4 regions of the Vibrio sp. NH-7 genome follow, and region 1 is predicted to be linked to each of the others. Evidence: predicted binding sites of a transcription regulator. Region 1 holds the regulator's gene; each other region holds the start of a gene.
The links. The regulator PurR, encoded in region 1, represses purine synthesis genes. The targets are predictions, from matches to a motif close to TNANGNAAACGTTTNCNTNA.
Positions count from the first base shown of each region.

Region 2: ACUALS_RS16835 (formate--tetrahydrofolate ligase) is a predicted target of PurR. The motif match lies at 4,154-4,173, and genes of this name have one in related genera.
Region 3: purE (5-(carboxyamino)imidazole ribonucleotide mutase) is a predicted target of PurR. The motif match lies at 2,659-2,678, and genes of this name have one in related genera.
Region 4: glpX (class II fructose-bisphosphatase) is a predicted target of PurR. The motif match lies at 3,114-3,133, and genes of this name have one in related genera.

Region 1 covers NZ_CM132187.1:1,068,009-1,075,567, forward strand. The annotation lists gene ACUALS_RS05075 (alpha/beta fold hydrolase) at 112-915, shown strand; partial or broken gene ACUALS_RS05080 (putative signal transducing protein) at 912-1,216, opposite strand; gene ACUALS_RS05085 (TVP38/TMEM64 family protein) at 1,213-1,908, opposite strand; gene ACUALS_RS05090 (TfoX/Sxy family DNA transformation protein) at 2,079-2,672, opposite strand; cyclic di-GMP riboswitch class I at 2,874-2,960, opposite strand; gene purR (HTH-type transcriptional repressor PurR) at 3,106-4,113, opposite strand; gene torD (molecular chaperone TorD) at 4,329-4,976, opposite strand; gene torR (two-component system response regulator TorR) at 5,212-5,925, shown strand; gene elyC (envelope biogenesis factor ElyC) at 5,974-6,780, opposite strand; gene cmoM (tRNA uridine 5-oxyacetic acid(34) methyltransferase CmoM) at 6,894-7,559, shown strand, end outside.
Region 2 covers NZ_CM132188.1:575,479-583,037, reverse strand. The annotation lists gene ACUALS_RS16850 (ABC transporter substrate-binding protein) at 1-659, opposite strand, end outside; gene ACUALS_RS16845 (MFS transporter) at 948-2,327, shown strand; gene pyk (pyruvate kinase) at 2,495-3,949, shown strand; gene ACUALS_RS16835 (formate--tetrahydrofolate ligase) at 4,202-5,950, shown strand; gene ACUALS_RS16830 (DUF294 nucleotidyltransferase-like domain-containing protein) at 6,089-7,559, shown strand, end outside.
Region 3 covers NZ_CM132187.1:57,646-65,204, forward strand. The annotation lists gene ACUALS_RS00310 (DUF494 family protein) at 1-316, shown strand, start outside; gene ACUALS_RS00315 (DNA topoisomerase family protein) at 329-919, shown strand; gene ACUALS_RS00320 (5-(carboxyamino)imidazole ribonucleotide synthase) at 965-2,098, opposite strand; gene purE (5-(carboxyamino)imidazole ribonucleotide mutase) at 2,103-2,588, opposite strand; gene ACUALS_RS00330 (L-threonylcarbamoyladenylate synthase) at 2,781-3,338, shown strand; gene hemF (oxygen-dependent coproporphyrinogen oxidase) at 3,357-4,274, shown strand; gene aroE (shikimate dehydrogenase) at 4,350-5,183, shown strand; gene ACUALS_RS00345 (DUF1488 domain-containing protein) at 5,183-5,449, shown strand; gene ACUALS_RS00350 (gamma carbonic anhydrase family protein) at 5,442-5,990, opposite strand; rRNA gene ACUALS_RS00355 (16S ribosomal RNA) at 6,492-7,559, shown strand, end outside.
Region 4 covers NZ_CM132187.1:2,854,798-2,862,356, reverse strand. The annotation lists rRNA gene ACUALS_RS13310 (23S ribosomal RNA) at 1-1,078, shown strand, start outside; rRNA gene rrf (5S ribosomal RNA) at 1,169-1,284, shown strand; tRNA gene ACUALS_RS13300 (tRNA-Asp) at 1,358-1,434, shown strand; gene glpX (class II fructose-bisphosphatase) at 2,053-3,060, opposite strand; gene zapB (cell division protein ZapB) at 3,354-3,596, shown strand; gene metF (methylenetetrahydrofolate reductase) at 3,665-4,558, opposite strand; gene ACUALS_RS13280 (bifunctional aspartate kinase/homoserine dehydrogenase II) at 4,801-7,212, opposite strand; gene ACUALS_RS13275 (O-succinylhomoserine (thiol)-lyase) at 7,212-7,559, opposite strand, start outside.

The sequences.
Region 1 (7,559 bases):
ATTTTAGACAAGATAAGTAACACGAAATGACATAAGCTGAATTAAAATTGCATTAGTTTGTGCTAATCTTCTGCTTCCAAGTTATTCCAGTAAGAAACTCTGAACGTCACTATGAACTCTGAAATGCTATTTCACAAAACATTTGAACACCCAACAAGCAATGAGTGGGTGGTTTTTGTGCATGGAGCCGGAGGCAGTTCGTCTATTTGGTTCAAACAAATCAAAGCGTACAAGCAGCACTTCAATTTGTTGCTCATAGACCTAAGAGGGCACGGGCGATCAAATCAGCTGCTAAAGGAGATCATGGCGAACCGCTACACGTTTAAGGCGGTCACGCAAGACATTCTCCAAGTTCTGGATCATCTCAAGATTCGATCAGCACACTTCGTTGGGATGTCTTTAGGCACGATCATCGTAAGAAATATCGCAGAGCTTGCTTCGGAGCGAGTGAAATCCATGGTGCTGGGTGGGGCAGTAACACGCCTGAATACGCGTTCACAAGTGTTGGTGCGTCTGGGCAACTTATGTAAACACATCGTGCCTTATATGTGGTTATACAGCTTGTTTGCTTATATTGTAATGCCACAGCGTACACAGAAAGAATCACGTCACCTGTTTATCCGCGAAGCCAAAAAACTGTGTCAGAAAGAGTTTAAGCGCTGGTTTATACTCACGGCAGAAGTAAACCCATTAATGAAGTATTTCAAAGATAGAGAATTGCCAATTCCGACGCTGTATCTAATGGGAGAGCGAGACTACATGTTTATTAAGCCAGTGAAAGAGATGGTTGCCGTTCACCAACAGAGTCAATTGCTTGAGATTCCTGATTGTGGACATGTATGTAATGTAGAGCGTCCGGAAGAGTTCAATCAGCATTCGATTGCCTTTATACAACAGCAAATTAAGGCGACTTAATCTGCCGCGGTGCCGCATTGCCAGCAAACCCCAAATTGTGATTCGTTGACTTCTCCACATTGACTGCAGTGCCAGTCACTACCATTTTGCATTGTCCTAAATTGGTCGATGATCTCATTCGCCTTATTGCACTTATTTGGTTCTAAAAGCCAAACATAAGGCTCGCTGTTTTCACCAAATGGGACTTCTCCCTGCAACCCGAATATCCCTTCACCACGGACTTCACAGCTGTGTCTTGAGACTTTAAAAGCTCACAGACAATGTGAGCTTCGGGGGGATTACTCGCTGAGTAGATTTTCATGACGCCGAGCCATTTTGTGCGGATGGCGATGATTTAATTTTATTCATGACCCATTTCGCAATGACTGGGAAAAGACCCAGTAAAGCAAATGACGCTAAGACAGAAGGCGAGACAATGCCAGAAAGGCTCTCGATTTGCGCTAACTGAGTACCCGCATTTAAGTAAACGGCTGTGCCGGGTAACATACCTAGTTGGCTGACAAAATAGAATCGAGCTACCGAAATAGGCGTTAATCCCATGAGTAAATTAATAAGAAAGAAAGGGAAGACAGGAATCAACCTTAGTGAGAATAGATAAAACGCCCCATCACGCTCTACACCTTGGTTAATCGCACTCAGCTTATCGCCAAACTTTCCTTGCACCCAGTCTCGCAATAGGAAACGGCTGCTTAAAAAGGCGAGCGTGGCACCAATGGTGCTGGCGAAAGAGACCAACAGCAAACTTGTCCAAAACCCAAAGAGCGCAGCGCCCAGAAGCGTAACAACGGCTGCTCCAGGAATGGAAAACGCGGTTATGGCGACGTAGGCGAAAAAGTAAGTCAATGCGGCGAAGACGAAGTTTTCGCTGATGTAATCTGAGAGTGCAAGCTGCTGAGCTTTCGCATTTTCAAGCGTCAGGTATTGTCCAAAGTTCATCGCCAGAAAGGCGATAAGCGCAACTAAGACTATCCCCAAGATCAATTTTTTATTCATAATCGCGTCCTTTAATACTCTTCGCAAGGATAACTCTGACCCTATAGTTACATACTTAAGTTAGTATAGGGAATGATTGATATAGACAATAAGAACGAGAGCGAGAAGAAAATATTTCCTTAGAGACTAAAAAAGCCAGCAAGTGCTGGCTTTTTCATCGATTGATTGAGCTAGTTGCTCAATTTATTCAGTAGTTCTTGTCTTCGGCTTTGTGGTATAACAGACCAATGTGTGCCCCTGATTGCTCCCTCTAGTGCCCACAGCAGTTCAACGCTCACTTCTGCTGAGTGTGTCGATTGAATCGCCTTGTACGCTTTAACAGCGCCCGCTTCTTCTAAAGATTCGACATCGTCAATCCCGGCTTTCTTTAGCATTCTTTCCGTTGCCAAGCGCAGGTTGGGTAGGTCTTTCAAGCGATTTGGTTTCGCTTTCGATTGTACTTTTTTCTCTTCTTTTGCTGCGATCAGCGCTTGTCTTGCCAATGCCAGTGTTTTTTCATTGTCTGAGGAAATGTCATCGCTTAAAGCAAAATATTTAGTCACAACGGGAAAACCACGTTTTTTGTAGACGTAGGGTTCCAAAGAAAGGGCATTGCACTGTTTGATTAACTGAGCATCCGCTCTTACATGAAGCTTATCGTTGACCACTAAAGCAAACATCGTCTCATCTGCGAATATGCCGAAGCCGCCAAACATTGAACGAGACTTAATTTGACCAAGTTGCTCAAATAGTCTCATTGAGTCTTTAAGTATTGGTTTATCCATGCTGTATTTTCTCGGTGTATATGTATACGCCACCAATTCAGGTCCGAGAGATTAGCAAAATAATGCAGAAATTTTGTCAGTAAGGTGTCATACAAGAAAACACTTCGTAAAATCTCGACGAATTCCATGTCTGCTCATACTCAGTATTGAGACGCGTCCAGTTTACGAGAAAGCTTAATGTACTAGTTTTGCATTTTTGCCATCGGCAACCCCGCTACCTTGTATAAGTATACTTAAGGCCGGAGGCTTTGCGTCCCATCCTTTCGAAATGGTTTGCCCTGTTCGTGGCATTGATCGAACAAGTTAAGAATAAATAATATTTGAGGTAAGTATCACACTTGTAGTGAGTAAATGTGATCTTAGTCCAGTAATTTGGCGGGTTATATGCGCCTGACTGATAATTAATCAAAGAGTCAGGCGCTGAGTGATGATGTTATTTGTTGAGGTTGCGCACGGTACAGCGCTCGACAATTTCAGGGTGCATCTCAAACACTCGCTTGTCGTGTTCTTTGTCCTTGATACGCTCTAACAAAATTTCGAACGCGTTCTTACCGACACGTCGTTTCGGTTGGTGAACAGTCGTGAGCGGTGGAGAGAAGTATTCCGCTAACTCGATGTTGTCGTAACCAATAATGGACATATCTTCTGGAATGCGGATACCTTTTTGTTGTAGGCGGCTCATTAGACCCAGTGCCATCGTATCATTGAAGCAGAAAACGGCACTCGGGCGTTTATCCATTGCAACAATCTTGTCTGCGGCTAGGACTGCAGTGTCACATTCAAAGTTACCTTCAAGGATCCAGTCTTCATCAACTGCCAAGTTCGCTTCGTTCATTGCTCGCTTGAAGCCTGCGATACGCTCCTGACATGCTGCTTTTTCGAAGTGCCCGCTCAAACAAGCAATATCTTTGTGGCCACGCTCAATCAGGTATTTAGTCGCTAGATAGCCGCCTTCTTCTGAGTTGTCGATGATTTTGTCAGCTTGTGAGCTCTCAGGACCCCAGTCCATGACCACTTTAGGAATGTCTTTATGACGGTCAAGCATTTCGCTGAGTTCTTCTGTGAGGTCAGAACACATTACCAAGATGCCGTCTACGCGCTTTTCTGCAAGCATGCGGATATAATCGCGTTGCTTCTCATAGATGCCGCCGGTATTACACAAAATCAGCGTGTAACCTTGGCGGTAACAGTAACTCTCAACACCATCAATAACTTCTGAAAAGAAGAGGTTTGTTGATTGAGTCACCAGCATGCCAATCGTTCGTGTTGTATTACACTTTAAGCTTCGAGCAACGGCACTAGGCGCATAGTTTAGCTCTGTTACTGCTTCCATGACCTTTTCTTGGGTCGCTTCGGCAACAAAACGCGTTTTATTAATTACGTGAGATACAGTAGTTGTTGATACGCCGGCTAAGCGCGCTACGTCTTTTATGGTGGCCATAAGGTTTTGTCCTGTCGATGACTGCCACGAAACAATATTCCTAAGTGTAGGATAATCTGGCAGAAAGTATCAGAAACACAAAAACCGCTTATAATTAGCGGTTTGTATTTAATTCGTTCATTTTTATCGTTTGCGGTCACGATTCTAGACCGCAAACAAACTAAGCGCAAATAAAAACGTTTTTGTTCCCTGCTCGTGGTCACAAAAGCTCGTATTTATTCGCCTTTTAGGTAGCGAGAGTCAAGTTCCATAAACGCAACCATTAACATCACAATGGCAGAGTAGAATCCGAAATCATCTAAAGCTTTGCACTTAGCGGCGAACTTTGGCACCCAATTAAGTAGTGCGTGGTTGATGAACTTGTCTTGCTCTTCAAGTGCGTTTTCCATTTCACCATCACTTTCAAGCTCATTCGAGCGAATAATCAGATTACCAAGGAAGTCGAGTTCAATCGCGATATGATCCGCAGGTTCGTTTAGGCTTTCATCAACTTGGACGCCATGCTTTTGCATTAGTGCTTCCATTTCTCTTGCTGGCTCGTCATTAAGTAGTCCGCTTTTGCCCACATACATAGAGGCATATGGAAGGGCAGAGTCTCTGTCTGATTTAAGGAACAAGTCGCAAAAATCTGCGGCTAACTCAAGTTGCGCGTCTTCACGGTCCATAAGTCGATTTAGTGCATCAACTAAGTTGTCGACAGAAGGTTTTAGGTCTGGGTTGTCGCCAAGCCCAGAGAGAAACGAACGAATCTCGGCTGAATGGTATTGGTCTAACGCCTCTTGAGTGAGCTCTTTCGCCAATAAGCTCGATAGCCACCAATAGATTTCCGCGCGTTTTTCATTGAATGATTTAATTTCTTGCATTAGGTCAGGCTCCTAAAATAACTGCGTTTAGTGTACCCAATAAAGATGAACAGCGATAATGTCAGCTGTATAGAATTGAGTCTAAAAATGGAAAAATATGAACAGATGACCTAGGTTTGTCTTGAATCAAGAAAAAATCATCTTTCTTGGTTTTAAAGTAACAAATACTAGAAATGTTACTGTTTATGAATAGAATACTCGTTAGAACGATGACCAATGTAAATAAGTGGTGTAAATGAGCTATCACGTATTAGTTGTAGAAGATGACGCAGTAACTCGCAGCAAGCTAGTTGGTTACTTTCAGAATGAAGGTTACCACGTAAGCGAAGCCGAAAGTGGCGAGCAAATGCGTGATTCACTACAAAACAATGCGATAGATTTAGTGATGTTGGATATCAATCTTCCTGGAGAGGATGGTTTGATGCTAACACGCGAACTTCGCAGTCAGTCAGACATTGGGATTATCCTGGTTACAGGACGCACGGATAGCATTGATAAGATTGTCGGTCTAGAAATGGGCGCCGACGATTATGTCACAAAACCATTTGAGCTAAGAGAGTTGTTAGTTCGTGTCAAAAACTTGCTGTGGCGTATTTCGGCAGCGCGCAATTCATCAGGCACGGTCGATGCAGACAAACAAGATGGCAACATAGTACGCTTTGGTGAGTGGACATTTGATGTTCAACGACGAGCGTTAAGTCGTGCTGGTGAACCAGTGAAGTTGACTAAAGCTGAGTATGAACTGCTGGTTGCGCTGTCGTCTTACCCAAATCAAGTATTGAGCCGTGAGCGCATTTTGAACATGATTAGCCATCGAGTGGATGCACCAAACGATCGTACGATCGATGTTCTCATTCGTCGCATGCGCGCTAAGATGGAATTTGATCCTAAGAACCCTCAAATTTTTGTGACGGTTCACGGTGAAGGTTACATGTTTGCTGGGGACTAACCCTTGAATTGAGTAAAAAACCGAGGCATGTACCTCGGTTTTTTTGTTTTATAGTTGGCTTTCTGGAGCTTCGATGACGTGTTGTTCCTCATACTCCGACGCCCAATCTCTGAGTTTTTGCCACAAGATTCCTAGTGTCTCATGCCAGTAGCGTTCGGTTTGCTCTAGGTAGACTGCCTTGGGTGTGTACTTAGACCAAGGCTCTGTAACGTTATCGTGAGCTAAGTAGTTTGTTGGTGCAGGGTAGGGTTTTAAGCCCGCTGAGTGAAACTCGTTTAATGCCCGTTTCATGTGGCTCGCGGAAGTCACCACGACCATTTTCTTGTGTTTCACAAAGGCGGCAGCTTGGCGTGCTTCTTCCCATGTGTCTTTTGCAGTCTCAAGCAAAATAATATCAGATTTAGACACGCCTAGAGCGAGTGCCACTTTGGCCATCATGCGAGCATTGCTTATGTCTGATTCTCCCGAGTAACCCGACAATATGAGCTTCGAACCAGGATAAATACGCATAACACGAATGCCTTCAGCAAGGCGCATTAAACCTGTGCGGCTTAACTCGGACGTTGGTGGGATTTTGTCATCCACCACATGGCCGCTGCCTAGTACCATCACGTAATCAATCGACTCGTCAACGGGAAAGAACGCAGAATATTGACGCTCAAGTGGCATCAATAGCCGTGAGGAGACTGGCTGAAACGCAATAAGGAACATACCAATAAAAGAGAAAAGAACGATAAAACAGCCGGTCTTTTGATTTCGAGTGAACATGATCAACATCAAGCCCAATAGGCCGATGATAAGCATTGCCGGTAGCGGCATCAGAAGAGAAGAAACCACTTTTTTCAGCTCAAACATACTAAATAGTCCGAAAAAACATCAGTTGATTATTTTTTAAGAGAAACCCTCTTTATTCCTGCTTTTCTTGTGACAGAATAGCAGCACGATTGGACATGATACCCTAAGCTGCTGTGACTGAAGACCGTAATTTCGACGATATTGCCCACAAATTTGCAAAAAATATTTACGGCTCCGATAAAGGAGAGATTCGCCAAGTCATTGTTTGGGAAGACTTAGAGCAACTACTGTCTTCTATTGACGGCGACAAACGTGAATTAACGATATTGGATGCAGGTGGTGGATTAGCACAAATGTCGCAAAAGCTTGCCAAGCTCGGACACCAAGTCGCGTTATGTGATCTATCTTCGGAAATGCTGCAACTGGCGAAACAGGATATTGAAAAAAATAACTTGCTTGAGCAGTATCGCTTGATTCATTCTCCAGTCCAAGAAATTGGTCAACATCTCGATAGTCCAGTTGATATGGTGATGTTCCATGCGGTGATGGAGTGGTTAGTCGACCCGAAAACGGCGCTAGAAAAAGTACTAGAGCAAGTGAAATCTGATGGCGCGGCATCCATCATGTTCTACAACCATCACGGCTTGGTCTACAAAAATGTGGTTTGTGGCAATATTCCTCATGTTCTTGAGGGCATGCCACATCGGAAACGATTTAAATTACAGCCACAGAAAGGCTTAAAACCAGAAGACGTCTACCAATGGATAGAAGATGCTGGGTTTGAAATCTGTGGCAAATCTGGAATTCGTTGTTTTAGTGATTACATAGGGAATATGGAA
Region 2 (7,559 bases), on a different replicon from region 1:
CCTTTCGCCACATAATCAGCCACACCAAAACTGCGCGAAGAGATCGTGCCTAAATTTGCCCCTACGTTCAAAATGATCGCCCAGCCTTTGCCCCAACCATGTTTGGCAAGAATGCTCTCGATCATCATTTGTGTCGTACCCGAGCGGCTTGGAGTACTCATGGTGATGTGGCCAAAATAATCAAACCGAGCAAGATCTTGAAACCGTGTTGGCGCTTTGAGGTTATTCGCCATTAAGTAGTCTTTGTTCCAAACCAATCCAGCACCGGAGTAGCCAACGCTCACCACTTTATTGCGCTTGGGTAACACAAACGGCACCAACCACTGGGGCATTTCATTCCCGTAGGCAACCTTGGCCAGCTGATTACGCTTGTAAAGCTCTTCCATCAAAAACGGCGATGAGCTGAGTACCACATCGACATCTTGAATATAGCTTTTGTTCAACAGTTGAATTGCAGATTGAGTTCGACGGTGGATCAGTTTGATGTCCACCTTAGGGTTTTGCTGTTTGTACTCGAACATCAGCTCGGCAATCGGCTCGCTGGAGAAGGTGGTCAGTATCACCAATTGCTCCTGACTGATCGCAGCCGATGAGCTCAATGTCAGCCATGCGGCAAGGATAGAATGGCGCCACGCGGTTAACTTTCTAATCAATCTCACTTCACAAAATCCCTTCGAAATGTGCGTCAATTCAAAAACTGGAGAAAACACCATTAATTTCTTTTTTGAGCAATTGGGTCACTGCTGACGCATCTTGTTATTTCACTAACTGTAATTCTATCAATTTCGCCACTGATAGATCGGTTAAAAGTGCCATTTTTAACCCAGCCCAATAGTTCATTTGAGTCACTTTTGTCTCAAAAAGTCACTTTTGAGCGTTTTCGTTACCTTCTGCATGATGCTCCCGACAACTCATTTACCGTCACACATTCACGGAGTGAAACATTTATGTTTAATTTCTTTAAAACACGTCCGGACTTACCTTTGTCCGATGGTTCGAAAGAAGCCATGCAATCTCGCTTTAAGCGTTACCAATGGCAGGTTTTTTTAGGCTTAGTCTTTGGTTATGCCGTTTTCTACGTTGTTCGTATGAGCTTAGGTGTCGTTAAGAAACCGATGCTTGATGCAGGCATCGTAACCATTGAAGAGCTGGGTATTATGGGCTCGGCGTTCTTCTTTACCTATGCGATAGGTAAGTTTTCAAACGGCTTCCTTTCTGACTACGCCAACATTGGCCGCTTTATGTCGTTTTCGCTGCTCTTATCAGGTGCAACGGCCGTGGTAATGGGCTTGAACACCGCTGGTTTCTTCTTTGTTCTGCTTTGGGGCTTGAACGGTTGGTTCCAGTCGGTTGGTTCAGCACCATCATGTGTTTCCTTGTTCCAATGGTTCTCGCCAAAACAGCGCGGCTCTCGCTACTCTGTATGGGGCGGTTCACGTAACATTGGTGAAGGTATCACTTGGATCCTAACCGCAACGCTAGTGAGCTACCTAGGCTGGCGTGCAGGCTTCATTGGCGCTGGTATCGCGGCCATTGCAGCAGCACTTTGTATGTTCTTTGCACTTAAAGACCGCCCTCAAACGTACGGTCTACCAGATGCTGCAACAGCATTCGATGAAGAGCCAGAAATCAAGAAAGCAAACGATCCTAAAGAGACACGTCGTGCTCAGATGTTTGTTCTAAAACAACCTGTGGTATGGCTTATTGCAGCAGCGTGTGCAGCTATGTATGTCTCTCGCTATGCTATGTCTTCTTGGGCAGTGCTTTACCTTCAAGAGTCAAAAGGCTACTCGCTGATCGATGCTGGTTTTGCGATGTCAACGTACCCTATTGCTGGCCTTGCAGGTGCTATTTTGTCCGGTATCGTGTCTGACAAACTATTCAATGCAAACCGTCATATCCCAACCCTACTTTACGGATTGGCAAACATTGCAGGTATGTGTTTGATGTTCTTTGGTCCAGACAACCGCATTATTGATGCCGTCGCACTTGGATTGATTGGCTTCGCGATCGGTGGTCTTGTGGTCTTCCTAGCGGGTCTAACAGCTTGTGACCTAATGCCGAAGAACGCAGTCGGTGCGGTAAAAGGCTTCATTGGTCTGTTCTCTTACATGGCAGCCTCTGCGCAAGAAGTGGTATCAGCATCGCTTATCACAATCACTGAGGTTGATGGCGTTAAGCACTATGACTTCTCTCAAGCTCAGTACTTCTGGCTAGCGGCAGGTGTTGTGTCACTACTCTTAGCATTGACCGTTTGGAATGCGAAGAAAGTGGTCGATATCGACGAAGAGCAAAAACCTGAGCTAAAAGCTAACCCAGCAAGCTAACAACATACGGGGAGTTCGCTCCCCTTTGGCTGGCGGTCGTCATTCTACTGTGAATGCTCGTCTTAAAGGCTCATATCCATGACGAGTATCTGCCCTGTCAAGGAATACGACCACCAGCCTCCCCCTTTTTAATACCCAATTTCAGTTATGTTGTTAAAGGTAAGGTTATGAACAAAACAAAAATTGTCGCAACAGTTGGTCCAGCAAGCCAAAGCTCACCTGTGTTAGAAGAGATGATCCTCGCTGGTGTGAATGTCGTGCGCCTGAATTTCTCTCACGGCAACCCAGCGGATCACATCGCTACCGCAGCACGAGTGCGAGTGGCCGCCGCAAAATTAGGCAAACACGTCGGTATATTGGTCGACCTTCAAGGTCCTAAGATTCGCATTGCAGGATTTAAAAATGACGCGATTCACCTGAACGCCGGTGACACGTTTATTCTCGATGGGGCGCTAGACTCACAATCAGGCGATGAGCAACGTGTCGGTTTGGATTACCCACAACTCATCAAAGACCTCTCACTTGACAACCAACTGCTGCTTGACGATGGTCGAATCCAACTGGAAGTCTCTGCAATAAACGACGAGAAAACCATGGTAGAGACCAAGGTAATCAACGGCGGAAAGCTCTCCAATCGCAAAGGGATCAATTTGCTCGGTGGCGGACTCTCTGCCCCTGCCTTAACTGAAAAAGACAAACAAGATATTCAAACCGCCGCTGTAATTGATGCTGAGTTTCTCGCAGTTTCGTTTCCACGCAACGCGGAAGATTTGCAGGATGCTAGGCAGATCGCTCGCCAAGCAGGTTGCCAAGCGCAAATCGTCGCTAAAATTGAGCGCGCCGAGATCGTTGCTAACCAAGACGCAATGGATAAGGTGATTCAAGCGTCCGACGTCATTATGGTCGCCCGCGGGGACCTTGGCGTAGAAATCGGAGACGCGCGCTTACCGCGCGTGCAAAAAACCTTAATTGGCCGTGCAAAACACTTTGGCAAACCGGTCATTACCGCCACACAAATGATGGAATCCATGATTGAAAACCCGTTGCCAACCCGCGCGGAAGTTATGGATGTCGCCAACGCAGTGATCGATGGCACCGATGCTGTGATGCTCTCCGCTGAATCGGCCACTGGCGCTTACCCTGTCGAGGCAGTAAAAGCAATGGCACGTATCGCGCGCGGCGTTGAGCTGGAAACCGAATGCTCAAGCCAATGCTGGGAAAGCGTTCAACAACTGTGCAGCAGCAGCAGTAAGAGCTTTGCCATCTCTTCGATATTGCTGGCCGCGCGCTCACAACAAAACCTTGGTGTTGCGGTGTTCACAAACAGCGGTGAGACTCCTCTGCTCATGTCTCGTTGCCACAGCAAAGCCGTAATTTGGGCGCTTAGCAATGATGAAAAGCTATTAGCTCGCCTGTCACTGCTGCGTGGTGTTGAGCCCGTTTACGCCTCGGTAGAGGACCGCGACCTATCCGATACGGTATTGGATATCCTCGATAAGCCGATCCGTGATAGCGGCATTCATTCGCTGCTGATCTCGCGTTTTGAGTCCGTTGAAGGTTCAGGCGACATCAACATCAGCCGTTTGATTACGATTGCCAACAAAGAGTCGGTTGCCGCTTAAGATTTCTCCTCCTTAGATATTTATATCTAATCACCCTCCCCCATCCTTGCTCCACAGGGAAACTTAGGGATTTGGCCTACCTTTACGGTAGGTCCTTTTTTTATCGGTGCTGTCTCTTTATGTTCCATCATGGTCCGATTTCAGTTAAAGTCGACATCAAACTAAAACTATCGCTTTACAACGTACTATTTAACGTTATTATCCTTGCGCAAACGTTTGCCTTACTATTTGTGTGTGTTTTTAGAGGGTTTTATGCTGTCCGATATCGAGATCTGCCGTACGACATCACTGCTGCCTATATCTGAGGTTGCTCAACAAGCTGGTTTACTAGAATCAGACTTCCACAGCCAAGGAAAATACAAGGCCAAAATTTCCCTTGATAGCCTAAAGCGCCTGTCAAACCGCGATAGCGGAAAGTTGGTTCTTGTCACCGCCATTACCCCCACGCCACTTGGCGAAGGTAAAACGGTCACAACCATTGGCCTAGCTCAGGGCATTGCCAAATTAAATCACTCAGTGATGGCGTGTATTCGCCAGCCCTCTATGGGCCCCGTTTTTGGCGTGAAAGGCGGTGCAGCGGGCGGTGGTTACTCGCAAGTCGCCCCGATGGAAGAGCTAAACCTGCACCTTACTGGTGATATCCATGCCGTGACTGCGGCGCACAATTTGGCTGCGGCCGCGATTGACGCGCGCATCTATCACGAGCAACGCCAAGGCTATAAAGACTTTGAGCAACGCACGGAGATGAAAGCGCTCAAGATCGATCCAAAACGCGTCGTTTGGAAGCGCGTCATGGACCACAATGATCGTGCTCTGCGCATGGTCACCGTAGGTCGCAACGAACCTAACAAAACCATTAACGGTTTTGAGCGTGAAGATGGCTTTGATATTTCCGCTGCATCTGAGCTAATGGCTATCCTTGCCCTTGCCTCTGACCTAAAAGATCTTCGTGCTCGCATTGGCCGTATTGTTGTCGCTTACGATATTGATGGTAACCCGATTACGACGGAAGATTTGCAAGTCGCCGGTGCGATGGCAGTAAGCATGAAAGAGGCGATCGAGCCAACGCTCATGCAAACGCTTGAGGGCGTACCAACGTTAATCCATGCTGGTCCATTCGCCAACATCGCCCACGGCAACTCTTCAATTATCGCCGATAACATCGCGACCAAGTTGGGTGAGTTCACGGTCACTGAAGGCGGCTTCGGCTCCGACATGGGCTTTGAGAAAGCGTGTAACATCAAAGCGCAAATGTCGCAGAAATCGCCAGATTGTGCGGTTATCGTCGCAACCCTTCGCGGCCTAAAAGCAAACTCCGGTCTTTATGACTTAAAGCCTGGCCAACCAATACCTGACTCCCTATTTAATGACGACCAAGATGCACTCGTTGCAGGTTTCGAAAATCTTAAATGGCATATCAACAACGTCAGCAAATATGGTGTCCCTGCGGTGGTCGCGATTAATCGCTTCCCGCAAGATAGCGATGAAGAGTTGCAAGCCCTTAAAGCGATGATCGAGTCGTTACCTAACGAGGTTGAAGTGGCTATCAGTGAAGGTTTTGCCAAAGGTGGAGAAGGAACGGTAGAACTTGCCAAGAAAGTGATCGCCCAATGCGAAAAACAGGTCACATTCACTCCTCTGTACACATTCAGCCAAACCACGGAAGAGAAACTGATGGCGGTAGCTGAAGTGGGTTACGGGGCAGCAGGTGTGACACTTAGCTATCAAGCTCGCAAACAGCTTGATGAACTCAAAGCGCACGGATTCGATAACCTAGCAGTTTGCCTTGCGAAATCCCCGCTATCCATTTCAACCAATGGCAGCATTAAGGGCGCGCCATCAGGGTTTGATGTGCCAATCCGCGAACTTCGTCTATGTGCAGGCGCCGGCTTTGTTTATGCGCTGTGTGGCAACGTCATGACCATGCCGGGCTTACCAGAAAAACCCGCCTTTATGAACCTTGATCTTGATGATGACGGCAACATCATTGGCTTAAGTTGATTACAATTTAAACCACAGTTCGAGGCTAAGTAGTTCAAACTTAGCCTCTTTTTTATCCTCATTTCCGCTCTCTCCATGCAGTTGGCCTCGATATCATGTACCATTGGTACATCACTTCGCGAAAAACTGGAACTCTTCATGGAAGCAGAACTACTGGAAATCAAAAACTTCCTCGCCCAACACCCGCCTTTCGACGAACTTGAAGATGACGTACTTAATTTCGTCACTAAGCATGTTGAAATCTCTTACTTCCGAGAAGATACCCCTGTGATTCATTTTGGCGACGAAATCCATGACCTTTATATGGTTCGCAGCGGAGTCGTCGAAGTGTATCGACGCAAAGGCGAGCTCTACAATCGACTTGATGAAGGGGCGTTGTTCGGGCAGATGGGACTGCTAACCAACAACAAAGTCCGTTTTCCCGCAAAAGCGATTAAAGATACGCTGCTTTACTGCATTCCAGAAGCGGTCTTTCAAGAGTTGTATGAAAAGCACGAAACCTTTGCCGACTTCGTCGAAGTAGAAGATAACGCCCGATTACGCCAAGCGGTATCGAGCAATAACGAGCAAAATGACTTAACGACGTCTAAAGTGCGCACCCTACTCAGCGGTGAAGCGCCTTTTGTTATCAAAACAGAGTCGATCCAAAATGCGGCCATTAAGATGGCGGATGAAAATGTCTCATCTTTGCTCATTATCGACCCAGATGTTCTCGAAGATGACGAAGATGACAACAATCCGCTCGTCGGCATCATTACTGACCGCGACCTTTGTACCCGCGTGCTTGCCCAAGGTTTAGACCCGAATGATGAAGTCTCGAGTGTCATGACCACCGAAGTGATCTCGCTCGACCACAATGCCTACGTTTACGAAGCCATGCTTACTATGCTTCGCTACAACGTGCATCATCTTCCAGTATTAAAAGACAAAAAACCGATTGGTATCATTGAAGCTACCGATATAGTTCGCTACGAATCACAAAACTCGCTGCTGTTGGTCAGTAGCATCTTCCAACAACAATCGATAGAGGAGCTGGCGACACTCTCTGAACAAGTAAAAGATAGCTTTGTCCGATTAGTAAACGAAGACGCCAACTCTCACATGGTCGGCAGCGCAATGTCGGTGATTGGCCGAAGCTTCAAGCAGCGCATCATTGAACTGGCAGAAGAAGAACTGGGCGAGCCGCCAATTCCATACTGTTTTGTTGCTTTAGGGTCGATGGGGCGCGACGAACAATTGCTGGTCACGGATCAAGATAACGCCATCATTCTTGATAACACCTTTGTCAAACAAGAACACGACGCCTATTTTGCGGAGTTAGCGAAACGCGTTTGTGATGGCTTAGACAAATGCGGCTACACCTACTGTACTGGTGACATCATGGCGACCAACCCAGATTGGCGTATGACCCGCACCGAGTGGGAAGAGTGCTTCGCCGATTGGATTGACGACCCGAACCCGAAAGCGCTGCTCAACGCTTCGATCTTCTTCGACCTTGATGGCGTTTACGGCCGCCTTAAATGGGCAGAGCAACTGAACGGATTTATTGTCCGCCGCGCTAGAAAGAACAATCGCTTCCTCGCGTGTTTGGCTCGAAATGCCATGAACC
Region 3 (7,559 bases), 1.0 Mb from region 1:
GCAAAGCGAGGCCCACTCAGCGATTTCTGTGTGCAGTACATCGACTTCGACACGTATTTACACCGCCAAAGAGTGTGAGCGTTTGAGCTTAGAGTGTCGAGGTTTCATTACTTTCCTTGAACAAGTGAATGTGTTGACAACGGAAACGCGTGAAATGGTGATTGACCGTATTATGGGCCTCGAGACGGATGAGTTTGAGCTGGATGATCTCAAGTGGATTGTATTGATGGTGCTGTTTAATGTACCAGGCAATGAAAACGCTTATACGCTTATGGAAGAGCTGTTATACACCAAAGAACAAGGTGTTCTACATTAACGAGCTTTCCAAGTGACCAAAAGCAGTAAAATAGATCAGCAGCTGTTTTCAGCTCATGAACATGCATTAGAGCATCAAACGTGCCCGAAATGCCAATCCGATCAGCGCGATGGCGAGCTTCAGCTTCGCCATGGCAAGCATGGCCCATTTCTTGGCTGCACCCTTTATCCAACCTGCGATTACATTAAGCCATTACATCAAAACGATGGGCATATCATCAAAGAGCTTGGTGTGCCTTGCCCAGAATGTGGCAACGAGTTGGTCCTTCGCCAAGGGCGTTACGGTATGTTTATTGGTTGTAGCCATTATCCGCAGTGTCATCATATTGAGTCTCTGGATCAACCTGAAGAAGAGCCAGAGTCACCGCATTTAACTTGTCCGGAATGTCACAAAGGCCATCTAGTTGAGCGCAAAACACGCTTTGGTAAGTTATTCTATGCCTGTGATAACTACCCTAAATGCAAGTTTGCGGTGAACCAGCCTCCAGTAGCCGGGCAGTGCGAGAAGTGTGGTTTTCCATTACTGATTGAGAAAAAGCTAGCCAGTGGAGACCGATTACAGTGTGCTAATCGTAAATGTCATCACACCCAAGAAAACAAATAGCAAAACGGCGCCTAGAGCGCCGTTTTTGTTTACTGTTTATTAAGATTACTCAGTGAAGTTCTCTGCGAAATTATGTACGGCTGGAAAAGCCTTCTTGTCTAGGACATCGGCGAGCGCACATAATTTGCGTTGCAGTTCGCCATTGTAATCACCACACACATTGATGTGGCCCATTTTACGGCCTTCGCGTTTCTCTTTTCCGTACCAATGCACATGGCAACCATCCATCGCGATCACCGCTTCTGGTAATGTATCTTCACCCAAAATGTTGATCATCGATGTGGAGCGGATCAGTTTGGTTGACCCCAGTGGCAAGCCACAAACGGCGCGCAGGTGGTTCTCAAACTGACACGTTTCCGCACCTTGTTGAGTCCAGTGACCAGAGTTGTGAACGCGCGGTGCGATTTCATTGACGAGTAAAGTGCCATCTACATCAAAGAACTCGAGGGCTAACACGCCCACGTAGTCGAGGCTGTTGGCAACCGCAGTGAACATGTTCTTCGCTTGTTCTTGTAGATCTGTGTCTGCAATAGCGGTAGACAGTGTCAGGACACCATTGGTATGAACGTTCTCCGCTAGAGGGTAAACCGCCACGTTGCCATCTTTGCCACGGGCACCAACCAGAGAGACTTCGCGATTAAACGGGACAAACTCTTCAGCGACAATCGCTTGGGTTTCTGTCGCGGCAATGCATTCTGCCATTTCAGCCCAGATTGCATCTGCTTGATCTGCATCTCTTAAGCGCCACTGGCCCTTTCCGTCGTATCCGCCCAAAGCGCTTTTAAGCACCATAGGAATGCCTACGTGATGGATTGCACGATCAAAGTCTTCACGGGAGTTGATGACGTAGTATTTGGCATTACGTACGCCAGCATCATCGAGTAACTGCTTCTCGATGCGGCGATCACCACCAGCTTTAATGGCCTGTGTTGATGGTAAGAATTTGCCACTTTGCTCACACACCGCAAGAATGTCATGAGGGATATGCTCAAACTCAGCGGTGATGACGTCAGCTTGCGCAATCGCATTCTCTAAACCATGGCCAGTCACCATTTGGGTTAGCGGATGAACGATATTTTTGCTCCCCACATCGTACGCAGAGATCTCGATGTTAAGAGGCGCGCCTGCCAATGACATCATACGAGCCAGTTGACCGGCACCTAGCACTAACACATGCATAGTATTAGTCCTCTGCTGGATTTGGGTTAGCTAATACAGTTTCAGTCTGTTCACTGCGGAACGCTTCAACCTTAGCCATCACTTCTTCGTCATGCGTACCAAGGATTTGTGCTGCTAGTATACCTGCGTTTGCTGCGCCAGCTTCACCGATGGCTAGCGTGCCTACCGCAATCCCTTTTGGCATTTGAACAATAGAATAGAGAGAATCTAAGCCACTTAACGCTCGTGATTGAACAGGAACACCAAGTACAGGCAAAGACGTAAACGCCGCAGCCATGCCAGGTAAGTGAGCAGCGCCGCCAGCGCCGGCAATGATCACTTTAAGACCACGTTCTTTCGCGCTAGTCGCGTAATCAGCGAGAAGTTGAGGAGTGCGGTGTGCAGAGACGACTTTTGTTTCGTACTCAACTCCGAATCTGTCTAGCATTTCTGCCGCTAGTTTCATTGTTGGCCAATCTGATTTTGAACCCATGATGATACCGACTTTCATCTCGAACTCCTTAAAGCTGCGCGTAATAGGTGAGCATTCAATTTGTGCGCATTATACGGGGATTTTACTCTTAAGCAAACGTTTGCGTTGGCGTTGAAATCAGATTGATACAATTTATAAATAAATAGCTTTAGTCACTGGTTGTGATTGTTTGTACACTTATCAAAAACAAAGATTGAACAGGAAGTATTCGTGGATAATTTTGATCGAGCGCTCAACGCTTTAAATGATGGTGAAGTGATTGCCTACCCTACAGAGGGCGTATTTGGTGTCGGGTGTGATCCGGATAACCCAGAAGCTATTCAAAAATTATTAGAGCTCAAGCAGCGCCCTGTCGAAAAAGGGTTGATTTTGATTGCTGCAAGCTATGAGCAGCTGCTGCCCTACATTGATGAATCACAATTGACTGCGCAGCAGCTTGAGCAAGTCCATCAAACTTGGCCAGGACCAGTCACTTGGATAATGCCTTGCAGCGATAAAGTGTCTAACTGGGTTTCTGGCCAATTCGATTCCATTGCAGTGCGTGTAACGGATCATCCTTTGGTACAAAAGATGTGTAATGCGTTTGGAAAGCCGCTAACCTCTACCAGCGCGAATCTAACTGGTGAGCCGCCTTGTATGACCACAGAACAAGTCTATCAGCAGCTAGGCGATAAGCTGGTGGCTGTTTTGGAAGGTGAAACGGGTGGAAGAGAAAAGCCAAGTGAGATTCGTGATGCGAAAACGTCACAAGTATTAAGACAAGGCTAACCTTGCAAAGGAAGAAAGATGTCGGCAATTGATAAACAAGCGGTAAAGCAATTCTTAATGGAACTGCAAGACTCGATCTGTCAGAAGTTAGAAGCAGCAGACGGTCAGGCAGAATTTGTTGAAGATGCATGGCATCGTGAACCTGGTGAGAAGCTAGGTGGTGGTGGTCGAACTCGCGTGATGAAAGAAGGCGCAGTGTTTGAGCAAGGCGGCGTGAACTTTTCTCACGTTGAAGGCAAAGAAATGCCAGCTTCTGCAACGGCTCACCGACCTGAGCTAGCTGGTCGACGCTTTGAAGCGATGGGGGTGTCTTTAGTTATGCACCCGAACAACCCTTATGTCCCAACTTCTCACGCTAACGTTCGTTTCTTTATCGCCGAAAAAGAGGGCGAAGAGCCAATTTGGTGGTTTGGTGGGGGCTTTGACCTAACACCGTTTTATCCTTTTGAAGAAGACGCGCAATATTGGCACAACACTGCGAAAGAGGTGTGTGCTCCATTTGGCAGTGAAGTCTACCCAGAGCATAAAGCTTGGTGTGATAAATACTTTTACCTGCCACACCGTGATGAAACCAGAGGCGTCGGTGGCTTGTTCTTTGATGATCTTAATCATTGGGAGTTTAATAAGTGCTTTGAGTACATCAAAGCGGTTGGTCAAGGTTATACAGATGCCTACCTGCCGATTGTAGAGCGCCGCAAAGAAACAGAATACGGCGAGCATGAACGTCAGTTCCAACTATATCGCCGAGGTCGTTACGTTGAATTTAATCTAGTGTTTGACCGTGGCACTCTGTTTGGCCTGCAGAGCGGAGGTCGTACAGAATCTATCTTGATGTCGATGCCACCGTTAGCGCGCTGGGAATATGCTTACCAAGTTGAGCCTGGCTCAGCAGAAGCCGAGTTATACGACCACTACCTCAAGCCGAGAGAGTGGTAAGGCTTTCTTCAATATATAGATAGTGATAGGGTCAATGTTTCGCATTGGCCCTTTTTAGTTCTGCAGGTAAAGGAAATGACTCAGCAAATAGATCGTTACGCCGTTTTTGGTAATCCCATCTCTCAAAGTAAATCGCCTTTTATTCATACCCTATTTGCTCGTCAAACCAATCAGTCATTGACCTATACTGCAGAAAGCCCAAATAAGGACGCGTTTCAACAAGCTGCGTCTGAGTTTTTTGCTCAAGGTGGTAAAGGCTGTAACGTCACGGTTCCATTTAAGGAAGATGCTTATCGCTTTGCAACTCGACTAACAGAACGTGCTCAGTTGGCTGGGGCGGTGAATACGCTAAAGAAGCTCGATGATGGTGAGATCATTGGTGATAACACCGATGGTGAAGGGCTAGTGCAAGACTTACTTCAATATCAAGTGCCTTTAAAAGGAGCGCGTATTTTACTTATTGGTGCTGGTGGTGCCGCACGTGGCGTCATTAAGCCACTATTAGATCAGCAGCCCGCTGAACTTGTTGTTACCAACCGAACCTTTGCTAAAGCGCAACTGCTTGCCGAGATGTTTGCTCCGTATGGAACGATTAGCGCTTGTGAGATGAGTGAAGTTAACCAAGCCTTTGACGTGATCATCAACTCCACCTCTTCTAGCTTGAGCGGTGAACTACCAGAGATATCCGCAGCTATCTTTACGGAACAGGCGGTAGTGTATGACATGATGTATGGCGCTGGTAAAACGACCTTCAATCAGTGGGCACATGAGCATGGGGTGGTGCAAGTCTTTGATGGATTAGGAATGCTGGTCGGTCAAGCGGCAGAAAGCTTTATGCTTTGGCGTGGTTTAAGACCTGGTACCAAACAAATTTTACGTGAGTTAAGAAAGAACCTAGAGGGATTGTAATGAATCAATCGATCTTATTCCCAGACATGCAAACATGGGATGAAGACAAACAAGCTGTTCTCTTTCCAGCGCAGCAATCAGGTGCTCTGATTCAATGCCTAGTGAGTATCAGTAAACTGAAACAGCTGTCGGGACAGGACATCGAGAACGAACAGCAAGCTCTGGAAGTCTTTTCACAATATCGATTCGATCTTGAAGAGCTTGCTGAAGAACTGATTGAAGAGGAAGAATTCAACTCAGAAGGTAATATAGAGGTCGTTAGTTAATCTCTTTAACCTCATGTAGGTAATCTTCTTTATTCTGCACATAGTTATCCGCAGACTTCTGTAAGAAAGCTCGTTCCTTATCGTTGAGGGGGCGAGCTTGCTTGACCGGACTTCCTACATAAAGGTAACCGCTTTCGAGTCGCTTTCCTGGGGGGACCAAACTGCCCGCACCAATCATTACCTCTTCTTCTATAATAGCGGCGTCTAACACGATCGCACCCATACCGACCAAAACGCGATCTTTAATGATACAGCCATGCAGCATCACCTTATGGCCGATCGTGACATCATTTCCAATAATCAGAGGGTATCCGTTAGGGTTCTCTTTATTCTTGTGGGTGACATGCAAAACACTACCATCTTGAACATTAGTGCGTTCGCCGATATGGATATGGTTTACATCACCTCGTGCAGCCACCAATGGCCAGATGCTTGAGTCGCTGCCGATTTTGATATCACCAACCAAAACAGAGCTACTATCTATATAGACGCGCTCACCAATCTGAGGGGAAATACCTTTGTAACTGCGTAGAGAGCTCATGTATTTATCCTTTTACTCTTGTTATATCGTGCTTATAGGCTTAGAAAAGTACTAAAAATCGGTCGTTTTGAATAGAAAATACCCAAACAATAAAAAAATCAAAAAAAACAGCAAAAAGGGCTTGCCAATGTGATGGCGATCTCTATAATGCCCCCTCGCTGACACGGGAACGCTTCGTAAGAAACGAGAGCCCAGTTAGCAAGGTCAATTAGCCAAGCGGAAACGCTTGAAAAAAGTTTGAAAAAAGTGGTTGACACTAAACTTTATCTCGCTAAAATGACCGCCTCTTCCGAAGTGATGTGAGTCACAAAGAAGAAAGCTCTTTAACAATATAAACCTATCAATCTGTGTGGGCACTCGTTGATGATAATCCAATTAGAAACTTCGGTTTCAAATTAGGTTTCAATGAAACGAAGTGACCAACGAGTCGCAAGACTCAGCACAGTCAATTCAAACATTACTTATGTAATGTTCAGTATTCATTGAGCCGAACAAAATCTTAAATTGAAGAGTTTGATCATGGCTCAGATTGAACGCTGGCGGCAGGCCTAACACATGCAAGTCGAGCGGAAACGAGTTATCTGAACCTTCGGGGAACGATAACGGCGTCGAGCGGCGGACGGGTGAGTAATGCCTGGGAAATTGCCCTGATGTGGGGGATAACCATTGGAAACGATGGCTAATACCGCATAATAGCTTCGGCTCAAAGAGGGGGACCTTCGGGCCTCTCGCGTCAGGATATGCCCAGGTGGGATTAGCTAGTTGGTGAGGTAAGGGCTCACCAAGGCGACGATCCCTAGCTGGTCTGAGAGGATGATCAGCCACACTGGAACTGAGACACGGTCCAGACTCCTACGGGAGGCAGCAGTGGGGAATATTGCACAATGGGCGCAAGCCTGATGCAGCCATGCCGCGTGTATGAAGAAGGCCTTCGGGTTGTAAAGTACTTTCAGCAGTGAGGAAGGCGGGTACGTTAATAGCGTGCTCGTTTGACGTTAGCTGCAGAAGAAGCACCGGCTAACTCCGTGCCAGCAGCCGCGGTAATACGGAGGGTGCGAGCGTTAATCGGAATTACTGGGCGTAAAGCGCATGCAGGTGGTTTGTTAAGTCAGATGTGAAAGCCCGGGGCTCAACCTCGGAATTGCATTTGAAACTGGCAGACTAGAGTACTGTAGAGGGGGGTAGAATTTCAGGTGTAGCGGTGAAATGCGTAGAGATCTGAAGGAATACCGGTGGCGAAGGCGGCCCCCTGGACAGATACTGACACTCAGATGCGAAAGCGTGGGGAGCAAACAGGATTAGATACCCTGGTAGTCCACGCCGTAAACGATGTCTACTTGGAGGTTGTGGCCTTGAGCCGTGGCTTTCGGAGCTAACGCGTTAAGTAGACCGCCTGGGGAGTACGGTCGCAAGATTAAAACTCAAATGAATTGACGGGGGCCCGCACAAGCGGTGGAGCATGTGGTTTAATTCGATGCAACGCGAAGAACCTTACCTACTCTTGACATCCTCAGAAGCTTGTAGAGATACGAGTGTGCCTTCGGGAACTGAGAGACAGGTGCTGCATGG
Region 4 (7,559 bases), 1.3 Mb from region 1:
ACGCCTGCCCGGTGCCGGAAGGTTAATTGATGGGGTTAGTGCTTGCACGAAGCTCTTGATCGAAGCCCCGGTAAACGGCGGCCGTAACTATAACGGTCCTAAGGTAGCGAAATTCCTTGTCGGGTAAGTTCCGACCTGCACGAATGGCGTAATGATGGCCACGCTGTCTCCACCCGAGACTCAGTGAAATTGAAATCGCTGTGAAGATGCAGTGTACCCGCGGCTAGACGGAAAGACCCCGTGAACCTTTACTACAGCTTGGCACTGAACATTGACCCTACATGTGTAGGATAGGTGGGAGGCTTTGAACCCGGTACGCCAGTATCGGTGGAGCCGTCCTTGAAATACCACCCTTGTAGTGTTGATGTTCTAACGTTGACCCCTTATCGGGGTTGCGGACAGTGCCTGGTGGGTAGTTTGACTGGGGCGGTCTCCTCCCAAAGAGTAACGGAGGAGCACGAAGGTGGGCTAATCACGGTTGGACATCGTGAGGTTAGTGCAATGGCATAAGCCCGCTTGACTGCGAGAATGACAATTCGAGCAGGTGCGAAAGCAGGTCATAGTGATCCGGTGGTTCTGAATGGAAGGGCCATCGCTCAACGGATAAAAGGTACTCCGGGGATAACAGGCTGATACCGCCCAAGAGTTCATATCGACGGCGGTGTTTGGCACCTCGATGTCGGCTCATCACATCCTGGGGCTGAAGTCGGTCCCAAGGGTATGGCTGTTCGCCATTTAAAGTGGTACGCGAGCTGGGTTTAGAACGTCGTGAGACAGTTCGGTCCCTATCTGCCGTGGGCGTTGGAAGATTGAAGGGGGCTGCTCCTAGTACGAGAGGACCGGAGTGGACGAACCTCTGGTGTTCGGGTTGTGTCGCCAGACGCATTGCCCGGTAGCTAAGTTCGGAATCGATAACCGCTGAAAGCATCTAAGCGGGAAGCGAGCCCTGAGATGAGTCTTCCCTGACCCCTTGAGGGTCCTAAAGGGTTGTTCGAGACTAGAACGTTGATAGGCAGGGTGTGTAAGTGCTGTGAGGCATTGAGCTAACCTGTACTAATTGCCCGTGAGGCTTAACCATACAACACCCAAAGGGTTTTGATGGACTCAATAGAAGAATTACTTGATTGTGTTTTGAGAGCACAAACAGCTTTCCGAATTAAAGAATTTGCTTGGCGACCATAGCGATTTGGACCCACCTGATTCCATGCCGAACTCAGAAGTGAAACGAATTAGCGCCGATGGTAGTGTGGGGCTTCCCCATGTGAGAGTAGGACATCGCCAGGCTTCCAATTTATTTTCACTTTTTAAAAGTGAAGACAAAAGATGGATACTTGCTTGATAGCGAGTACGCCACTGCGGAGTGGTAGTTCAGTTGGTTAGAATACCGGCCTGTCACGCCGGGGGTCGCGGGTTCGAGTCCCGTCCACTCCGCCACTTATACTAAGCCCTAGTCGAGAGACTAGGGCTTTTTTACGTTTCAGATTTCTGAAAATGCTGCGTACTTTTTGCGAACCGAAATATCGAACCGTCGAGCCCGTGCGCTCACCCATGCAATAGAGTATCAATTCAATCACTTTGCTACTTATTTGAAAGCCTAGTCTTGCGACTAGGCTTTCGTTGTTTCTGGGTCAAGAAAACTTCTGTGCTGACCAATGACTCTCAGCCGTATTATCCAAATAGCCTGCGATTGTTCATGAACAAGCTCCGTAAGAACAAGAAATAGCGAGCTTTGTTAAACGTTACGTGCCTTCGCGTGTCAGAGAGCTCTAATTGGATGTAAGCCTAGCCATTCTGAGCCGCCAGTCTAAAAACGTCTTTGGCCTGTAACTTTCCTATCGCTGAATCTATAACAATAAGCTTCGTTTCATGCTTGCATACTAATCATTAGGAAAGTTTAGGTTGAGGGTTTCATTACTTGTTGAGGGCTCTGGAAGGGATACAACGAGGTTAAATCTGTATACCTATTGCAGGCGTACTCTTTCAATTCCCAAATTGTTCCGGATATAAAAAGGCCAGCAGAAGCTGACCTTAAATCATAATGCTCTCTGAGAGTTAAAGAATAATATCTCTGACTTCTGGGTCTTTGCGTTCAAGGTAGTGAATTGATTTGATACGGCGAATCGTGCGGCAGCGACCGCGAATCAACAGAGTTTCTGTCGTTGCGATATTGCCTTGGCGTGTAATACCTTCTAATAGGTCCCCTTTAGTGATACCCGTAGCTGAAAACACAACATTATCACTGCGTGCCATGTCTTCCATCTTTAAGACTACATTCGCTTCAACACCCATCTCTTCACAACGTTTTAGCTCTGCAGCACCGTAGATGCGGTTTTCTTCGCTATTCCCTTTTACTTCATGTCGAGGGAGTAGTCGTCCATTCATATCACCGTCCAGTGCACGAATGACAGCGGCGGAGACTACGCCCTCTGGAGCGCCACCTACACAGTACATCGCATCAACTTCACTGTCTGGCATACAAGTCAGGATTGACGCTGCTACGTCACCATCAGGCACGGCGAAGACTCTGACACCCATTGATTGCATTTCAGCAATGACATCATCATGACGTGGCTTTGCGAGTGTTATGACGACCAAGGTATCGAGTGTCTTGTTCAGTGCCTGAGCAATATTCTCTAGGTTTTCTTTTAATGGCTTATGGAGATCGATACAGCCTTTTGCGCCAGGACCAACAACGAGTTTCTCCATGTACATATCTGGCGCTTTCAAGAAGCTTCCTTTTTCTCCCGCAGCAAGAACGGCTAACGCATTAGACTGCCCCATTGCGGTCATGCGCGTCCCTTCGATAGGGTCGACTGCAATATCAACCTCATCGCCCCCGATACCGACATTTTCTCCGATATACAGCATTGGCGCGTCATCGATCTCACCCTCACCAATCACAATTTCACCACTGATCTCTGTTTTGTTGAGCAGTGAGCGCATCACCTCAACAGCGGCCCCATCGGCGGCGTTTTTGTCGCCTCGGCCAAGCCATTTATAGCCTGCTAATGCAGCGCCTTCTGTTACTCGAGAAAATGCCATTGCTAAATCGCGTTTCATGATAGCTCCAAAGTAAGGGGGAATGAGAAAATCGGCAGGATTCTAACACAATGACAGGAAAACGTTTGCTATTTCGTGTGATTTGAATTGAACTCGATCAAAGCAGCGTCGAAATTCCTCGAGTTCGCACTTTGAATCTCTTTCAGTCAGGGGATTGTCAAGCTGTGCTGTTTTTTTGACCGAATGGCACAAAATATCGAATATAGGGCGTGTTTATCATTCTCGGGCTGAGTAGAATGAAGGTATTGAGTGGAGAGCCCTTCACATAAACGAATCACTAAAGGTAGGCTAAGATGTCTTTTGAAGTACTAGAACAACTAGAAGCGAAAATCCAAACAGCAGTCGACACTATTTCTTTGCTACAGATGGAAGTTGAAGAGCTGAAAGAAGAGAAAGAAAAGCTTGCTCTTGAGGCGAATGAGCTACGTTCTAGCCGCGAAGAATTGGAGCAAAAGGCTCAACAGATGCAACAAGAACATGCTGCATGGCAAGATCGCATCCGTAACCTTCTAGGTAAAATGGATGAAGTCGAGTAAGTTGAACACTTATCTGTGACTGAATTGAAAAAAGGTTGGCGAATGCCAACCTTTTTACGTTTTATCGATTATGAAGCGGAAGGTCGAACACCTAGTGTATGACACAGGGCGTATGTCATTTCCGCACGATTAAGCGTATAGAAATGGAAATCTTTCACACCTTCGCGACTGAGCACTCGGATCATATCAATCGCTTGGCTAGCACCAACTAGCTGGCGAGTTGTCGGATCATCATCCAGACCTTCAAACTGTTTAGCCATCCAGCTCGGTACCTTTACGTTGTTCTGTGCAGCAAAGCGTGAGGCTTGCTTGAAGTTTGATACTGGCAGGATGCCCGGTACTATTTCTACGTCGATTCCGGCTGCGACACAGCGGTCACGAAATCGTAAGTAGCTTTCGACATCAAAAAAGAACTGGGTGATGGCACGGTTTGCACCAGCGTCGACTTTGCGCTTTAGGTTCAGAAGATCAGCTTGCGCACTTTTCGCTTCAGGGTGGACTTCAGGGAAAGCGGCAACCGAGATATCAAAGTCATGACGCTCTTTTAATAATGTAACAAGATCGGATGCGTACATATCAGGCTTACCACCACCCGGTGGGATATCGCCACGCAGTGCAACAATACTCTGAATGCCGTTATTCCAGTAGTCATCAGCGATTTGAATGAGTTCTTCACGGTTCGCATCAATACAGGTCAAGTGTGGTGCTGCGACCAAGCCAGTTTCAGCTTTGATTTCTTTGATGATTGAGTGGGTACGGTCACGTTCGCCTGAGTTAGCTCCATAGGTCACAGAAACAAACTTCGGCTTTAGTGTTTTTAGGCGGTGCACAGAGTTCCAAAGCGTCTCTTCCATTTTCTCGCTACTTGGCGGAAAAAATTCAAATGACACATTGATGTTGTCAGAAAGTTCAGCGATATTCTGGTTTAAGGCGTCAATATGACCTGCGTGTGTGTATCCCATCTTACTCTCCCTGTGGCAACTCTGCCCGCTCAAATCCAAATCCCTAAATTGACGTTTAGACGTCTATATGTCCACAGAATGTCTTGAATACCATTTAATGTCAATAATCTAATTATGAATTTTATTCAAGTTGATCATGAGCGATATTGAAGTTCACTTTACTGGAGTTCTCTGTCTATGATTTTAGACAGAGTTTGCGAGTCAGGATGAAAAAGGGCTGTATGAAACAGCCCTAGATAGGTTTAAAGGAGGCTAGAAAGTAGATTGAGATCCGATTGAATCGCGCCAGAGGTCACTTCTCTTCCTGCGCCTGGTCCACGGATAACGAGTGGGTTGTCTTTGTACCATTTGCTCTCAATCGCGAAAATGTTGTCACATGGCAGTAGATTAGCCAGTGCATGTTCTTTGCTTAATGCTTCGACGCCAACGCTCGCTTGGCCATTTTTCTCGAGACGGGCAACGTAACGAAGCACCTTATCTTCACGCTGTGCTTTCTTGAGTCGTTCCGCAAGTAGCTCACTGAGCAGTTGGCTCTTGTCTAGAAAGTCATCGAGTGAGAGCGCTGCCAACTCTTCAGGAACTAGACTTTCGACCTTGACGGCTTCTGGCTCTATGGCTAACCCTGCTTCACGGGCAAGGATTACCAGTTTGCGCATAACATCCGAACCATCAAGGTCGTTGCGTGGGTCGGGCTCGGTAAGGCCTTGTTGCCAGGCTAAATCAACTAACTCGGCAAAAGGCACCGAACCATCATACTGCTGGAAAAGCCATGAGAGTGTTCCAGAGAAGATTCCTGATAGTGCCTGGATGTCATCCCCACTTTCTCGCAAATCACGCACTGTGTGGTTGATAGGAAGTCCTGCTCCGACAGTTGCGTTGTATAGCCAATGGCGATTTATCTTTGCGAAGGCATCTTGGACTTGATGATAATATTTGCTTGAAGCCGAACCCGAGACTTTGTTCGCCGATATTAGATGCATACCTTGCTCTGCAATTTTCAAATATTGGCTTGCCAGCTCTTTGCTTGCGGTGACATCCAAGACGACGACATCATCGTAACCTTGAATCGAACCAAGCTTGGTAATCCACTCTCCAGGTTGATACTCGGTGGCTTCATCGTCAAAGCGGGCACTCACAGTTGCGGCGTCAATACCTTGCGGGTCGAACCAATATGTTTGGCTGTCGATGACAGCAACTAACTCAAAGTTCATACCGCGGCGCTTCTCTAGTTCGGTTTTTTGTTCAGCAAATAGGGTTAGCCAACTTGAACCTATATTCCCTTTGCCACACAGGGCGATGCCAACGCGTTTTTGAGCTTGGAACAACTGGCTGTGAATAGCTTTTACTAGCGGAGTAGTGTCGGCTTTGCGTAAAACGGCGACCAAGCTCAAGCCAGATTGAGATTCAGAAACAAATTCAACAGGCGAGGATTTCAGTTTTTGATAGAAACCATAGCAGTGGTTGGCGTTTTTGGTCACTCCCGCACCTACTGCTGCGACCAATGAGAAGCCTTCCTTTAGTTTAATTTCCGCTTCGATTGCGGCATCTTGCAGGTGCTCTAGTGCACCGCCGGCAATTTCTGCGGTGTAAGCAAGGCGCAGAGTATGCTGATCGTGTTGAACCTCGTATGTCAATGGCTCAAGCTGAGCGCGTTTCAGGCCTGAAAGGACTTCTTTTTCGAGTCGATAAAAATCATGACCCGCAGAAAAATTGAGTTGGATAAGCAGTACTTCACTAAGCGAGGAGATGATTTTTGCTCCTCGACCAGAAGCCAATACACGCTCTATGCGAGTTGACCCCGACTCTGGCTCGTAGCTACAGCGAAGATGCAGATCCATTGCGCTTTGAGCGACGGGTTGTAGCGTTCTGCTATGCAAGACAGGGGCAGCGAGACGAGCGAGTTCACTGGCTTCATCTAGTCTGAGTAATGGCAGTAAACATGCATCACTCACTATACGTGGATCCGCGCTGTATACCCCTGCAACATCACTCCAGATAGTCACGCGGCTGACTTCAGCCAGTGCCCCGATGACGGTTGCGGAGTAATCGGAGCCATTTCGACCAAGCAGCACGGTTTGGCCGTGGTTATCTTGCGCCATAAAGCCTGTAATCACCACTCGGTGATGAGCATGCTGTACCAACACTTCCTTTAATAGCGGGTATGACGCACCTCTGTCGACTTCTGGTTGAGTCCCTATCTCTGCTCGTAAGAAGGCGCGAGCATCTTGTGCAACGGCGTTTAGGTCGCTTTGGTTAAGGAGCGCCGCTAGGAGACGTGATGACCATACTTCACCGTGGCCAAGTACCGCCGCTTTCTCCGCGTCAGTGAGTGGTGCGGTCAAATCGCCTAATGTTGAAAACTCATCATGAAGTATTGCCAACAAGGCGTCTTGTTCTTCCGATGTGATCAACTCTTCAATCAAGGAAGTTTGGAACTGGCGGAGGCTTTGCAGCACTTCATGCGCTAGTCGACCATCTTTGTTGAGGGATTCAAGGAACTCGATCAGTCGGTTGGTGGTTTTTCCTGCTGCAGAGACGACAATCAGGTCTTCGCTGTTGGAGTACTCTTTTAAGATGGTGACTACGCGGCGGTAACATTCGGGATCGGCGAGGCTACTGCCGCCAAATTTATGCAGCTGACGAGAAGCAGTCATTAGCATGCCTCCTTGGTTTGATTAAAGGCGCGGTCTAAGTCTGCAATTAGGTCACCGGCATCTTCTAAACCGACTGACAAGCGGAGCAACTGATGAGTGACTCCCGCTTCTGCAAGCGCCTCTTCACCCATCGCTCTGTGTGTCATCGAAGCTGGGTGGCAGATCAAACTCTCTACGCCACCCAAAGACTCGGCTAGTGAGAAGAGTTCGAGCTGGCCAACGAAGTGTTTGAGCTGCTCAAAGCTTCCTGCAAACTCAAAGCTGAGCATAGAGCCAAAGCCAGACTGCTGTCGTTTCGCTATTTCGTGTCCTGGATGATCCGGAAGACTCGGATGATAAATGGCTCC